Gluconacetobacter diazotrophicus PA1 5: one gene and its partner. The protein of the gene in region 1 binds, or shares a complex with, the protein of each later gene. Links are inferred from orthologs where the notes say so. Each region holds a gene or a part of one and is shown on either strand. Other genes may lie near its edges. The genes, in order: accD and GDI_RS06395.

Evidence for each region.
Region 2: the proteins of accD (region 1) and GDI_RS06395 are in contact, whole or in part, in a solved structure (PDB 8UXZ), measured with the Escherichia coli proteins. The link is inferred for Gluconacetobacter diazotrophicus PA1 5 from one-to-one orthologs.

Annotation. Positions count from the first base shown.
Region 1 is NC_010125.1:1,246,506-1,250,944, forward strand. The notes cover bases 1-2,875. They hold accD (acetyl-CoA carboxylase, carboxyltransferase subunit beta), read right to left. Parts: upstream 1,952-2,875; coding sequence 1,049-1,951; downstream 1-1,048. Other genes in these bases: GDI_RS05940 (bifunctional folylpolyglutamate synthase/dihydrofolate synthase), read right to left, coding at 1-1,039; trpA (tryptophan synthase subunit alpha), read right to left, coding at 2,055-2,875. In the rest of the region: more of trpA, read right to left, coding at 2,876-2,879; trpB (tryptophan synthase subunit beta), read right to left, coding at 2,876-4,111; GDI_RS05960 (magnesium transporter CorA family protein), read left to right, coding at 4,282-4,439.
Region 2 is NC_010125.1:1,339,523-1,350,601, forward strand. What follows is about bases 8,081-11,007. They hold GDI_RS06395 (acetyl-CoA carboxylase biotin carboxyl carrier protein), read right to left. Parts: upstream 9,803-11,007; coding sequence 9,359-9,802; downstream 8,081-9,358. Other genes in these bases: accC (acetyl-CoA carboxylase biotin carboxylase subunit), read right to left, coding at 8,081-9,359; aroQ (type II 3-dehydroquinate dehydratase), read right to left, coding at 9,799-10,254; GDI_RS06405 (septal ring lytic transglycosylase RlpA family protein), read left to right, coding at 10,572-11,007. Also shown: GDI_RS20220 (COX15/CtaA family protein), read right to left, coding at 798-1,886; GDI_RS06370 (TVP38/TMEM64 family protein), read left to right, coding at 2,003-2,734; GDI_RS06375 (multidrug effflux MFS transporter), read left to right, coding at 2,906-4,213; GDI_RS06380 (adenine phosphoribosyltransferase), read left to right, coding at 4,362-4,892; GDI_RS06385 (FUSC family protein), read left to right, coding at 5,072-7,318; more of accC, read right to left, coding at 8,016-8,080; more of GDI_RS06405, read left to right, coding at 11,008-11,079. UniProt on the Escherichia coli protein: This protein is a component of the acetyl coenzyme A carboxylase complex; first, biotin carboxylase catalyzes the carboxylation of the carrier protein and then the transcarboxylase transfers the carboxyl group to form malonyl-CoA.

The DNA of each region.
Region 1 (4,439 bases):
TCATGCCGATCACCAGATGCACCGGCCGGTCGGACCAGCCGGCCAACACGTCCGCCAGGGCCTGCCCGGCGCCGGGATTGTGCCCGCCATCCAGCCATAATTCCCACCCCGGCGGCAGCAGACCGGCCAGCGCCCCGCCCAGGCGCTGCATGCGCGCCGGCCACACGGTATGGGCAATCCCGGCCCACGCCGAATCGGGCACCTCCAGCCCGCTGGCACGCAGCGCCGCCACGGCCAGCCCGGCATTGTCGATCTGGTGCGCCCCCGGCAGGCCGGGCAGCGGCAGGTCCAGGGCGCCCCGCGCGTCGGTATAGCGCAGGCCGCCCGGCGTGGCGGCAATGTCCCAGTCCTCGCCCCGGACCCGCAGGGGCGCGCCGCATTGCGCGGCCTGCGCCCGCAGGACCGCCATCGCGGCCTCCGCCTGGCGGCCGGTTACGACAGGTACGCCGGGCTTCATGATCCCGGCCTTCTCGGCGGCGATGGCGGCCAGGCTGTCGCCCAGAAAGGCCTCGTGATCCATGGAAATCGACGTGATCGCGCAGGCGGCGGGCTTTTCCAGCACGTTGGTGGCATCGAAGCGGCCGCCCAGCCCGACCTCGATGATCGCCAGGCGCGCGGGATGGCGGGCGAACAGCAGGAAGCCGGCGGCGGTCAGGACCTCGAACACCGTGATCGGCGCTCCGTCATTGACGCGCTCGATCTCCTCCAGCACCGCGACCAGCGCGTCGGTGGACACGATGTGGCCGGCCACGCGGAAGCGCTCGGTGACGTCCACCAGGTGCGGCGAGGTCATGACGTGAACCGGCCAGCCCGCCTGTTCGCCGATGGCGCGCAGGGTGGCGCAGGTGCTGCCCTTGCCGTTGGTGCCGGCGACATGGATCACCGGCGGCAGGTGGCGTTCCGGGTGGCCCAGCCGCGCCAGCAGCGCCTGCAGCCGTCCCAGCGACAGATCGATCAGGGCGGGGTACAGCCGGTTCAGCCGCTCCAGCACCGCGCCGGCGCGCCCGACGAATTCCGGCCCCAGCGAGGTGGCGGGCATCGGCGCGGATCAGGCCGCCGGCCGAACCGGCGCGGCCCCGCCCAGCGCGGCTCCCGGGGCGTTGACATGCCGATGGTTCATCAGGCCGATCAGCCGCCCCAGCATCTCCGGCAGGGCGGGGCGCTTGACCACCATGTCGATCATGCCGTGATCCAGCAGGTATTCCGCACGCTGGAAGCCCTCGGGCAGTTTCTCGCGCACCGTGTCCTCGATCACCCGCTGGCCGGCGAAACCGATCAGGGCGTTGGGCTCGCTGATCTGGACGTCGCCCAGCATGGCGAACGAAGCGGTGACGCCGCCGGTGGTGGGGTTGGTCAGCACGACGATATAGGGCAGGCCGGCATCCCGCAGCATCTGCACCGCCACCGTGGTGCGCGGCATCTGCATCAGGCTGACCATGCCTTCCTGCATGCGCGCGCCGCCCGATGCGGTGAACACGACCAGCGGCGCCTTCTGCAGGATCGCCAGCCGCGCCGCGGCCAGGAAGGCCTCGCCCAGCGCCGCGCCCATCGTGCCGGCGATGAATTCGAACGCCATCACCGCCACCACGGCGTCGTGCCCGCCGATCCTGCCGTGCGCCACGGCCATGGATTCATCCAGTTGCGACTTGGACCGTTCGTCCTTCAGCCGCTCGGTGTAGCGCTTGCGGTCGCGGAACGACAGCGGATCGACGGGGACCTTGGGCAGTTCGATGCGCGTGAACGTCCCCTCGTCGAACGTCCAGCCGAAGCGCTCGGCCACCGACGCCCGCATGTGATGGCCGCAATGCGGGCAGACATTCATCGCCTTCTGCAGGTCCTTGACCAGGATCATCTGGCTGCAGGATTCGCAGTTGGTCCACAGATTGTCCGGCACTTCGCGCTTGAGCAGACCGCGGATCTTGGGGCGGACGTACTCGGTCAGCCAGCTCATTCCATCTCTCCATGACGCAGGGCGCATGACGGCCCCGGAAACCTGCCTCCTTACAAGCTGGTGCCGGGAAATGCCAGAACCAGCTTGTGCGGGGGCCTTCGGTTCAGGTGCGGGCGTTTCGTACCGCCCGCCCCAGGGCTTCGAGCTGCGCGAGCACGCGCTTCAGCGTGTCCGGTCCGGCGCGGCCCTCGGCGTCCAGCGAGTCCTCCAGCGTGGCGATCAGCGCCGACGCCACCACGGCCGCGTCGGCGACGCGTACGGCGGCCGCCGCCTGTTCGGGCGTGCGGATGCCGAAGCCGATGGCCACCGGCAGGTCGGTCGCGGCCCGCAGGCGCGGCAGCGCCTGGGCCAGTTCGTCGGCGCTGGCGGTGCGCGTGCCAGTCACCCCGGTGATGCTGACGTAATAGATGAAGCCCGAGGCATGGCGGCAGACCAGCGGCAGGCGCGTATCGTCGGTGGTGGGCGCCACCAGCCGGATGATGTCCAGCCCGTGGTCCGCCGCCGGGCCTTCCAGCAGGTCGGCCTCCTCGGGCGGCAGGTCGACGACGATCAGCCCGTCCACCCCAGCCCGGGCGGCATCGGCGCAGAAGCGCGCGGGCCCATAGGCCTCGATCGGGTTCAGGTAGCCCATCAGCACGATCGGCGTGTCGGCATCGCCCTCGCGGAAGCGGGTGACCATCTCCAGCACGCGCGCCATGGTGGCGCCGGCCGCCAGCCCGCGCCGGGCGGCGGCCTGGATGGTGGGGCCGTCGGCGCTGGGGTCGCTGAAGGGCACGCCGATCTCGATCAGGTCGGCCCCGGCCCCGGGCATGGCACGCAGCAGCGCCAGCGAGGTCTCGTAATCCGGATCGCAGGCCTGCAGGTAGGGAATCAGGGCGCCACGGTCCTGCGCCTTCAGGGCCGCGAAACGGCGGGCGATGCGGCTCACAATGTCACTCCCAGATGTGCTGCGACGGTGAAGATGTCCTTGTCCCCCCGGCCGGAGACGTTCAGGACGACCAGAGTCTCCGGGTCCAGGGTGGGCGCGATCTTCGCCACATGCGCCAGCCCGTGCGCACATTCCAGGGCCGGGATGATGCCTTCGGTCCGGGTGCAGAGCTGGAAGGCCGCCAGGGCCTCGTCATCCGTGGCGCCCACATATTCGGCCCGGCCGATATCGTTCAGCCAGGAATGTTCCGGGCCGATGCCGGGATAATCCAGCCCGGCGCTGATCGAATGGGCCTCGTCGATCTGGCCGTCCGCGTCCTGCAGCAGATAGGTGCGGTTGCCGTGCAGCACGCCCGGCCGCCCGCGCAGGATCGAGGCCGCCGTCTCGCCGCTGTCCAGCCCCCGCCCGGCGGCCTCGACGCCGATCAGGCGCACCGAAGGATCGTCCAGGAACGGGTGGAAGATGCCCATGGCGTTCGAACCGCCGCCGATGGCCGCGACGATGATATCCGGCAGCCGTCCCTCGGCCTCCTGCATCTGCACCTTCGTCTCCTCGCCGATCACCGACTGGAAATCGCGGACCATCTGCGGATAGGGGTGCGGGCCGGCCACCGTGCCGACCAGGAAATAGGTGTCGCGGACATTGGTCACCCAGTCGCGCATCGCCTCGTTCATCGCGTCCTTCAGCGTGCCGGCACCCGACGTCACGGGCACGACCTCGGCGCCCAGCAGGCGCATGCGGAACACGTTGGGCTTCTGCCGCTCGACGTCGGTGGCGCCCATGTAGATCACGCATTTCAGGCCGAACAGCGCGCAGACCGTGGCGGTGGCGACGCCGTGCTGGCCCGCCCCGGTTTCGGCGACGATGCGGGTGCGGCCCATGCGGCGCGCCAGCAGGATCTGCCCCATGACGTTGTTGAGCTTGTGCGAACCGGTATGGTTCAGCTCCTCGCGCTTCATGTAGATCTTCGCCCCGCCCAGTTCCCGGGTCAGGCGGCGGGCGAACCACAGCGGGCTGGGGCGGCCCACGTAATCCTTCAGGTAGTAATCCAGCTCGCGGCGGAAGGCCGGATCGGCCTTGGCCTGCGCGTAGGCGGCATCCAGCTCCAGCACCAGCGGCATCAGGGTCTCGGCCACGAACTGGCCGCCGAAGATGCCGAACCGGCCGCGCAGGTCCGGGCCGGCGCGCAGGCTGTTGGCCCCGGGCGGCAGGAATCTGTCTGTTGCGCTCACGTCAGTTCTCCAGAACCCTTGGATGCAGGATGTCGGGTGTTCTGGACCGCATGGCGCAAAATTACCAGACTCCTCTTGCCCCGCGCCTGCGGGCGCGGCCGGATTTGACAGGCCGCACAACCCACCCGATACGGAATGCACGCTGCAGCCTCTTAAGGATGACGGACAGCATGTTTCTCGCCCACCGGCCCGGCAAGCCGGCCCAGGCCGTCACCGGCGATGCCGATATTGCCGGCGCTCCCTGGCTGGACCTTGTGGACCCCACGCCCGCCGAGCAGGCCCTGGCCGCGAGGCTGACCGCCCAGCGCATCCCGACCCGCGAGGACCT
Region 2 (11,079 bases), 100 kb from region 1 along the record:
GCCTATGACCTGCGGGGGAACAAGGCGCAGGCCGACCGGTACGCCACGCTGGCCACCGCGCGGATCGATGCCATCCGCCGGGTCCTGTGGGACCCGAAGCGCGGGGCGTTCTTCGATTACGACTGGAAGACGCGCACCCTGTCGCCCGTCCTGTCGGCGGCCACCGCCATGCCGCTGTTCCTGCAGATGGCGACACCCGAGCAGGCCCGCGCGGTGGCCGAGACCATGCGGACGAAGCTGCTGAAAGTCGGCGGCCTGACCGCCACCGACCATGTCAGCGGGCAGCAATGGGATTCGCCGAACGGCTGGGCGCCGGAACAATGGATGGCGATCAAGGGGCTGAACCAGTACGGCCTGGACGACCTGGCGCAGCAGATCGCCTCGCGCTGGATGGAGCGCGTGATCGGCACCTACGAGAAATCGGGCGTGTTGCTGGAAAAATACGACGTGGTGAACCCGTCCATCAGCCCCACCGGCGGCAAGGGCGGCGGCGAATATCCGATGCAGGTCGGGTTCGGCTGGACCAACGGCACGTTGCTGGGCTGATGAACCGCTATCCGCAGGACACCCGCGTGGTCCTGGACCGCAATCCACGCGCCGAACAGCCCTTCGCCCAGCCCCTGCCGCCGGTCGATGCCTACCGGGTCCAGGGGCCGACGACGGCGCCGGCCCCGGTTCCGCTGCACCCCACGCCGCCGCCGGCCGCCACGGTGCAGGACAAGCCGGTCCCGTCCGGGGCGCCGGTTCCAGCCGTGTCGGGCCCGGCCCCCCCTGCGCCGGCGCCTGTGGCCGCCGGATCAGACGCGGCCGACGCCGCGAAGCCGGTGCAGGGTCACGATGGCGATGGTCAGAAGGACGGCGGCCCAGGTCTGGTGCACGGTTCCGGCCCAGGCGGGAACGACCAGAAGCAGGGTGGTGATGCCCAGCGCGTACTGAATCAGGACCGCCCAGCCCATTAGCATCAGCGCGTCCTGCGCCGGCTTGCCCAGTTGCGGCGTGCGCAGGCCCGCGAACAGGCAGGCCCCGATGGCCAGCGCGGTCACGGTCGCCAGCAGCCGGTGGTCGAACTGGACGGCCGGCACGTTCTCGAACCAGTTCAGCCAGAACGGCGACAGCCGGGCGTAGCCATGGGGAATCAGGCGCCCGTCCATCAGCGGAAAGGTGTTGTAGGAAAAACCCGCGTGGGTCCCGGCGGTAAAGCCGCCAGCGGTGATGGTGATGCCGATCAGGATCGTGGCGCACCACACCAGCCGCTTCGTCCGCACCACCGCCGCCGTGGCGGGGATGAAGGCGGCGCGGGGCGTGCGGACCGACAGCGCGGTCCACAGGATGGCGATATACAGCGCGAAGGCGCAGCCCAGATGCAGGACCAGCCGCACCGGCTCGACCGCCGTGCTGTTCTGGTCGAAGCCCGATGCGACCATGAACCAGCCGATCGCCCCCTGCAGCCCGCCCAGCACGAAATACAGCAGCAGCCGCGCGATCAGTCCCCGCGTCAGCGCGCCGGTCACGGCGAACCAGACCAGCGGCGCCAGCAGCGCCAGGCTCATGACCCGGGCCCAGAACCGATGGGTCCATTCCGCCCAGAAGATCTTCTGGAACCCGGCCAGCCCGAATCCGTCATGCAGGATCTTGTACTGCGGAATGGTCTGGTACAGCGCGAACTGCCGCTCCCATTCCGTGTGGGACAAGGGCGGGATGATGCCGGTGACCGGCCGCCAGTCCATGATCGACAGGCCCGAACCGGTCAGCCGGGTGTATCCGCCCAGCGCGATCTGGCCGATCAGCATGAAGCAGATGACGAACAGCCAGGTCGAGATACGCCTGCGGTCGCGAAGCGCGATGGGCGAGGCATCGTCGCGGCTGCCGGCCGGACGCAGGGACATGTGTGCGGACATGATCGGGATTTAGACCGGCCTTGCGACGGACGGCAAGCGGATGCTAGAGCGGGCCATCCCCCACCAATCGATAAACGAGCCGGTTTCCAAAAGGGCTTCGCCCTTTGGCGGACACCAGGCAGATCGACAAGGACGGCATGACCGACGGCAATCACACCATGGACGCCCGCCCGGCGGCCCTGGCGCGCCCCGCCCTGATGGTGGCCGCGTGCGTCGCCGCCGGGCTGGTGCTGCGTTTCGCCCCCGGGCTGCACGGGGTGATGGCCGATACCGCGCTGCTGCGCGGCGGGGCGTGGGGCCGGGTGGTGTTCCTGCTGGCGGGGTCGGTGATCTGCGCCGTGGGGCTGCCGCGCCAGCTTGTCTGCTTTGCCGCCGGGGTGGCGTACGGCCCGCTGGACGGCATCGCGCTGGCCACGCTGGCCACGCTGGCCGGGGCGGTCACCGGCTTTGCCTGGGCGCGCGGGGTCGGGCGGGCCGCGCTGCGGCGGCGGCTGTCGGGGCGGCTGGCCCGGCTGGACGGGTTCGTCTCGGCCCATCCGTTCACCGCGATCCTGACGCTGCGCCTGCTGCCGGTCGGCTCGGCGCTGATGCTGAACCTGCTGGCGGGGGTTTCCGGGGCGGGGCTGCGCCCCTTCCTTCTGGCCACCCTGGCCGGCAGCCTGCCGCAGACGGTCGTCTTCGTGCTGCTGGGCAGCGGGGCGCGGATCGGCCATGGCTGGCAGGTGGCGCTGGCGGCGGTGCTGTTCGCGGGGTCGGCGGCGCTGGGCCTGTGGCTGATGCGCCGCCTGGCGAATGGGGACACCGTGCCCCTCGCCACCGCCACCGACAGAACGTGAAAGTGCCATCTTGCCGCCGGCTTTGCCCGGTCCGATGTCTTCGCGGGACCCGGGCATGCTGTTGCGGGGATGCACCGCGTACGACGAATTGCAGCCTTACTGTAATTATATGATGAAAAACGACAGGCCGCTGCGATAGTACGGCCTGACGATCTCTAACGGAGTGCCGCCATGGCGTCTTCCGCGACAGCCGCGAGATCCGACGATGCCCCTGTTTCCGCCGTCGCCGCCGGGTCCATGAGCTGGATAGCCATCCTGCTGGGGTTCCTCACGGCCGTGGGGCCGGTATCGACGGATATCTACCTTCCCGCCTTTCCGGCGCTGGAAGCGTCACTGCACGCGCCTGCCGGCTCGGCGGAAATGACGCTGGCCGTCTGGTTCGTCGGGCTGGCGGTCGGGCAGATCACGATGGGCCCGGTGTCGGACCGGTTCGGCCGGCGCATGCCCATGCTGGTGGGCACGCTGGTCTATACCCTGGCCTCGGTCGGCTGCGCCGTGGCGCCCGATATCTGGACGTTTTCCAGCTTCCGCCTGCTGGCGTCGCTGGGGGCGTCGGCCAGCCTGGTGATCCCCAGCGCCTGCGTGCGCGACCTGTCCCACGGGAACGAGGCCGCGCGCCTGATGTCGCGGCTGGTGCTGGTCATGGGCGTGGTGCCGATCCTGGCGCCGACCCTGGGCGGCTTCGTGCTGTCCTTCACCACCTGGCGGTCGATCTTCTGGGCGTCGGCGGTCTACGGGCTGATCTGCACGTTCCTGATCGCGCGGGTCCTGCCGGAAACCCTGGCCGCCCACGACCGCAGCGTGATGCCCCCGGTGGCGCTGGCCGGCCGCTACCTGACGCTGGTGCGGGACCGGGGCTTCATCACCAATGCCCTGGTGGCGGGCTTCGGGGCGTTCATGTCGTTCACCTACCTGTCGGCGGCGCCGTCGGTCTTCATCCATCTGTTCGGGTTCTCGCCCGCGCAGTTCGGCATGCTGTTCGGGGTGTTCGCCGTCTGCATGATCGGGGCGTCGCAACTGAACGGCGTGCTGGTCGGGCGGATCGACGCCACGCGCATCCTGGGCATTTCGGTCGGGACCGCCGTGCTGGGAACGGTGGCGATGACGGTGGTGTCGATCGTCATGGCCTTCGCGATGAAGGGGGGCGTCATGCTGCATAGCCTGGCGCTGGTGCCGCTGGTCCTGACGATGATGGTGGCGCTCGGCACCACCGGCATCATCGGGCCGAACGCCACGGTGGGGGCCATGGCCGACCATCCGCGCCTGGCCGGCAGCGCCTCGGCGTTCGTCGGCACGCTGCAATACGTGCTGGGCGCCGTCGCGGGCGCCATCGTGGGCATGCTGCCCGCCACCACCCCGGTGCCGATGTCCGGCGTCATGCTGACGGGCGCCGTCATCATGCTGCTGATGGTGCTGCTGCGGCCCGCCCGCCGGCCGGGCGAGGCCACCGTCCCGGCCGACCTTCCGATGATGCACTGACGCTTGCCTCGGCGATTGCCTCGACGATTGCCTCCCTGGCGGCGGCAGGTTACAGCAGGGCACGTTTTTCACGGTCCGGACGGCAGGTCCGGCCCGGTTCCTGTCATGGAATGACGAGTTTGGGGTGGATTGGGATTTGGGCACGGACATGACGACCGCCACGATGGACCTGAAGCAGCATATTCGCGGCATCCCGGATTTTCCGAAGCCGGGCATCCTGTTCTACGATATCTCCACCCTGATGCGGAACGCGGATGCGTGGCAGGTGGCGATGGGCCGGCTGACGCACGCTGTCGCCCCGTGGGCACCGGACATGCTGGCGGCGATCGAATCGCGCGGCTTCCTGACCGCCGCCCCGCTGGCCAGCAACCTGGGCTGCGGGCTGGTCATGCTGCGCAAGCCGGGCAAGCTGCCGGGTGAAACCGTGTCCCACACCTACGACCTGGAATATGGCAGCGACACGCTGCACATCCAGGCCGACGCCATCCGCCCCGGCCAGCGCGTGGTGGTGATGGACGACCTGCTGGCCACCGGCGGCACCCTCGCCGCCTCGGTGGCGCTGCTGCGCAAGGTCGGGGCGGATGTCGTCGGCGCGTCGGTCCTGGTGGAACTGCGCGCCCTTGGCGGCCGCCAGCGGCTGGACGTGCCGGTCCAGGCCCTGATTTCCTACGACGACTGACGTCGATACCCCGCCGCCGGCCCGGTCGTCCGGCCCGCGCGGTGGGATACGTTTTGGTGGCCTCTGCTATTCGGTTCGCTCCCTGTCGGCCGGCGGCGAGGTGATCTAGAAGGAAGAAAGAACCGCGCCAGGCGGGCCGGTCACAGCGTAGGAGCATCGATGCCGGGATGAGAAGCCTCGTGCCGGCGCTGACCTTGGCGTTGACCCATGTAACGACCCTGACCCAGACGCGCCTGCGCGACCTGTGGTCGTGCCTGTGGTCGGGCAAGCCGCGTCGGCAGGACCATCTGCGCTGGCTCTATGCCCCCGACCTGGTGACGTTCGGCTACGCGCTGCGCACCACCATCACCTCGCTGATCGCGCTGGGCATCGCGCTGTGGTGGGAACTGGGCAGCCCGCAATGGGCGGCGCTGACGGTCTGGATGGTCGCCCAGGGCACGCGGGGCAAAAGCGTGGCCAAGGCGCGCTGGCACATGTTCGGCATGGTCGTCGGCACGATCTGCGCCGTGGCGCTGGTGGCGGCGTTCCCGCAGGCGCCGGTGCTGTTCATCGTGGCGCTGGCGGTCGGGATCGGCCTGTTCTGCTTCGTCGGCACGCTGCTGCCCGGCCCGGCGACGATGACCAACTACCGTATCCACGGCATGCGGGCCAGCGGCTTCACCTACGCCATCATCGCCCTGGACGGCATCGCGGACCCCGAGCACATCTTCCAGATCGCCATGGCCCGCGCGACCTATATCGTGCTGGGCATCGTGCTGGAATCCACGGTCTCGTCGCTGTTCCAGTTCCGTCTGGGGGAACGGGCGCGCGACCGGCTGACGCATAATTTCCTGACCGCCATCGACGGCGCGGCGCGGGCGCTGGCGGCGCTGCTGGCCGGTGACGCGCAGGTCCTGTCGAAGGCGCGCGGCCTGTTTTCCACCATCACCTCGCTCAGCGACCAGATCGAATTCGCCGAGGTCGAGATGGGCCGCCATCACGGGCACGAAGGCGATCACGCCCGCGCGGCGCTGGCACGCGTGGCGGTGCTGCTGTCGCGCGGGCTGGACATGGCGGCGCTGATGCACATGCCCGACTGCGTGCCGGGCGACGCCTTCCACGCGACGGCCGACCGGGTGCGCGCCTTCCTGCTCGACCTCCCCGCCCGGCTCGAGGAACGCGACATCGGCCCGACCCTGCAGCGGCTGGCCGCCCTGCGGGCCGACTGCCGGCAGGCGGTCGCGGAATCGCTCGGCACCGAAATGGGCAGCGACACGCTTCCGCCCGTCGCGACCGACGACGCCGCGACGCTGCATCACCAGCACCAGCGCATTCTGCATCACGGGCTGGATGCGATGCTGGAGGACCTGGAACAGGCGATCATCCAGTTCGAGGCCAGCCTGCACCCCCTGCCGCACGACCATTTCCACTATCGCATCAAGACCTTCCGCGACTGGCAGCAGGCGGTGGCCAACAGCCTGCGTGCCTCGGTCACGATCTTCGGTGCCGGCGTGATCTGGATCACCACCGGCTGGTCCGACGGGCTGCTGTTCCTGATGTTCGTCTCCATCGTCTGCAGCCTGTTCTCGACCCTGGAAAAACCGGCCCTGGCGACCCAGGCCTTCCTCACCGGGGCGTTCTGGGCGGTCGGCGCGGCGGGCGTGCTGGTGCTGTGGGCCCTGGCGAAGCCCACGACGTACGAAATCATGGCCCTGTGCTTCAGCCTGCCGATGCTGGCGGGCGGGCTGGCCTTCGCCTACCCGACCATCGTCCTGGCGGCGGTCTCGTACAACCTGTTCCTGCCCATCCTGGTCGGGCCGGGAAATCAGTCGCGGCTGGACGAAATCGCGTTCTTCAACACCGCCATGCCGCTGATCCTGGCGCTGTGGTACGCGATGTGGACGTTCCGGCTGGTGCTGCCGTTCGACACCAACGCCATGCGCTGGCAGATGCGCACCGGCATCCTGAAAGGGCTGCGGCTGCTGGCACGTTCGCGCACCCTGCCGACCACGCTCTATGTCGTCGAACGGAACGTGGACCGCTTCGTCCGCCTGCTGACCAATACGGAGGCGACGCCCGAACCGGTGGTCGATGCGTATCTGAAGGGCATATTGTCGGCAATGTCGATCGGGCTGAACGTCATCCGCCTGCGCGCCATCCTGGCCCGCAACGTGCTGCCGGCCCGCTCGCACCAGGTGATCGAGGAAGTGATGGGCCGCATGGCCCAGTTCAGCGGCCGCTATGGCGGTCATTACGGCCGCACCGCCCGGTCGGCGAAACTGGCGATAAACCGCATCGTGGGCGAAGCGGGGCGCGAATCCAACCTGGCGGTGCGCATGGAAATGGACCGCGCCCTGGCCAGCCTGACGGTGATTTCCTACGAACTCGACACCAACCAGATGTTCTTCGACGCCTCCAGCCCCTACCTGGACCCGGTATTCGGCTAGGTGGAAGGCGGGCCCGGCCCTGCCTCCGATAAACGTACGGTCCGGATTTCCAAAGGAAATTCTGTATTATAAAATAATAGCTACTGCTCGATGATATAAAATTGTTCCAAATAGATTGGACGTCACGCTGGGGATCGTATGATGGGAAGATCTATATATGCGGATAAAGTGAAAGTATCACTCGGAGTGATCGTGCCACTCGTATTGATGATCTATGCGGGCCCATTCCCGGTGAAAATAAATTCAGGATTATTATTGTTTGATCTTGTATCCATTTTCGCCGTGTGTCTTGTTTTTTATACCCTTCTCAAGGGTGGGATCGATCGTAGTCTGAAGTGCGTCACAAGAAATGCCATGGGATATTGTTTGTGCGCATTTTTTATGATCATGTATAGAAATGGAGTGATCTCAAACGGCACTCTGTCGGGTGCCTTGGCAGTATCTCCCCTGATCGGGTATGTTTTTTCTTCATGCGCGTCCCGGGATCACTGGTGATTCTGTCGGGAATTTTTGTCGATCATTCTTATGAATGAAAGGAAAACACTCAATAAATAAGGGGTCTCATTCGAAACGCCCGGTATTTATTGAGGAAAGCCCGGACCCGGCAGGGCGTGATGCCCTGCACCCCGATAATGGAATGGTTTCCAAAGGCCGCCGGCCTTTGGCGGGTCCAGGGCAGGGCCCTGGCCTTTCGACCTTACCCGCGCGACGCGACGAAGCGTTCCAGCCAGTGGATGGTGTAATCGCCCTTCTGGAATTCCGGGTCGTCCAGGATCTGGCGATGCAGCGGGATGACCGTCTTCACGCCTTCGATGACGAATTCATCCAGCGCGCGGCGCATTCGCGCGATGGCGTCGGCACGGGTGGGGGCATGGACGATCAGCTTGCCGATCATGCTGTCGTAATAGGGCGGCACGCGATAGCCGGCGTACAGCGCGCTGTCGATGCGCACGCCCAGGCCGCCGGGCGGGTGGTACATCGTCACCGTTCCGGGGGTGGGCAGGAAGGTCACCGGGTCTTCGGCGTTGATGCGGCATTCGATGGCATGGCCGCTGAAGCGGATGTCCGACTGGTCGTAGCCCAGCGGCTCGCCCGCCGCGATGCGGATCTGCTCGCGCACCAGGTCGACGTCGCAGACCATCTCGGTCACCGGATGTTCCACCTGCAGGCGGGTGTTCATCTCGATGAAGCAGAACTGCCCGTCCTGGTACAGGAATTCCAGCGTGCCCGCGTTGCGGTATCCCAGCTTGCTCAGCGCCGCGGTCGCGATGGCGCCGATCCCGTCGCGCTGCTCGGCGGTCAGCGCCGGTGATCCGGCCTCTTCCAGCAGCTTCTGGTGCCGCCGCTGCAGCGAACAGTCGCGTTCGCCGAAATGCACGACGTTGCCGTGGGTATCGGCCAGGATCTGCAGCTCGATATGCCGGGGCCGGTCCATGTATTTTTCGAGATAGACCTCGTCATTGCCGAACGCGGCCCGGGCCTCGGTCCGCGCGACGCTCCAGGCTTCCTCGATCTCGTCGGGGGTGCGGGCGACCTTCATGCCGCGCCCGCCGCCGCCGGCCGTCGCCTTGATCAGCACCGGATAGCCGACCTGGGCCGCCACCACGCGGGCCTCGTCCAGGCTGGCCAGCGCGCCGTCCGACCCGGGCACCAGCGGCACGCCCAGCGCGCGCATGGTGGTCTTGGCGGTGATCTTGTCGCCCATGATCCGGATATGGTGTCCGGTCGGCCCGATGAAGGCCAGGCCGTGGGCCTCGACCGTCTCGGCGAAATCGGCGTTTTCCGACAGGAAGCCGTATCCCGGATGGATCGCGTCCGCCCCAGTGATGGTCGCGGCCGACAGGATGGCGGCGACGTTCAGGTACGAATCCCGCGTGGCCGGCGGCCCGACGCACACGGCTTCGTCGGCCAGGCGCACATGCATGGCGTCGGCGTCGGCGGTGGAATGGATCGCGACCGTGCGGATTCCCAGCTCGCGGCATGCGCGCAGGACCCGCAGGGCGATTTCGCCGCGATTGGCGATGAGGATCTTGGAAAACATTACTCGATGATGGCCAGGGCTTCGCCGAATTCCACCGGATCGCCCGATGCGACCAGCAGCGTCTTCAGCGTGCCCGCGCGGGGGGCCTTGATCTGGTTGAACGTCTTCATCGCCTCGATCAGCATCAGGGTCTGTCCGGCGGTAACGCTCTGCCCCTCGGTCACGAAGGGGGGCGAGCCCGGATCGGGCGTCAGGTAGGCCACGCCCACCATCGGGCTGGTCACCGCGCCCGGATGCTTGGCGGGATCGACCGGCATCGCGGCGGCCGGGGCGGCCGCGGTCGCGACGGGGGCGGCCGGTACGGCATGCAGCGCGCCGGCGGCGGCGCGGACCACGCGGATGCGATTGTCCTTCTCCGCGATCTCGATCTCGGTCAGGCCGGTTTCGGTCAGGATTTCTGCCAATGCCCGAATGGCATCCGCGTCCACGAGCAGTCGGCTCATCGATCGTCCTCGTCCAGAATCATGTCTGTCATCGCCTGAAGCGCCAAAGCATAGCCGCGTACTCCCAGGCCGCAGATGACGCCCACGGCGGCACGGGAGCAATAGGTATGGTGGCGGAACTCCTCACGTCGATGAATGTTGGAAATATGGATTTCGACCACCGGCAGATCGACCGCCAGCAGCGCGTCGAGCAGGGCGATGGAAGTGTGGCCGTAGGCGGCCGGATTGATCACGATCCCCCGCGCGCGGTTGCGGCATTCCTGAACCCACGACACCAGCTCGCCCTCGCCGTTGGTCTGGCGGAAGTCGATGGCGACATCCAGGCGCTCGGCGGCCTGGATGCAGATCTGCTCCACGTCGTCCAGGGTCGCGCGACCATAGACTTCGGGCTGGCGCAGTCCGAGCATGTTGAGGTTGGGTCCGTTCAGGACGGCGATCAGGGGGCGCACCATGGTGACAGGCGCCGTAGCACGACCGTCAATCCGTTCCAAGAGAATGATCGTCGGCCCGCCCGCCCGGCCACGGGCCCGGCGGGGTGCAAGGGGGGACTGCGGCGGCAGGTACGCCGGGGCACCGGGATAATAATGATGACCCAAAATTGCCACATTCTCCCCCACAGGATTGAATCAGCGGCGAAAGCACCGGCAACATCGCGGCATCGCCCGGTCCTGCGGGGGGACGTGCGGTGAAAAAGCCTTGAGTTCCGGGGAACGGGACTGTTGTATGCCCGTTGTTACTGGCCGATTGGCCCAGCAGGATTGGGGACGCATTGAAACAGGACCGGAATGAGCGACGGATACGATCCGGCAGCCAGGCGCTGATGGCGCTGGCCTGCCTGTTCGCCTTCGCCTCGACCGCCTGTGGCCGCGAAGTGACAGCGGGCGCGGAAACGGTGCCGGCCTCCGCGTCCCCCGATATCTCCTCCGCCGTGGGTGACGACGGCCATCCGCCCACCGCCTGGGCGGCCTCGGTCCGCGCGGCGCTGGCGCGGCGGTCACAGCACCTGATGCATGTCGGCCGTTCCGCCCTGTCCTGGTCCGAACAGGGGGTGGCCAGTTGGTACGGCCACCTGCGCCGGGTCCGTCCCACCTCGTCGGGCCGTGCGTTCGACCCCCGGGCGCTGACGGCGGCGCATCCCACCCTGCCGATGGGCACGCGCGTGCTGGTCCGCTCGGAGGATACCGGTCGTTCGGTGGTGGTGACGGTGAACGATCGCGGCCCCTTCCTGGGCAGCCGCATCATCGACCTCTCGCCCGCCGCCGCGGCGCGGCTGGGCA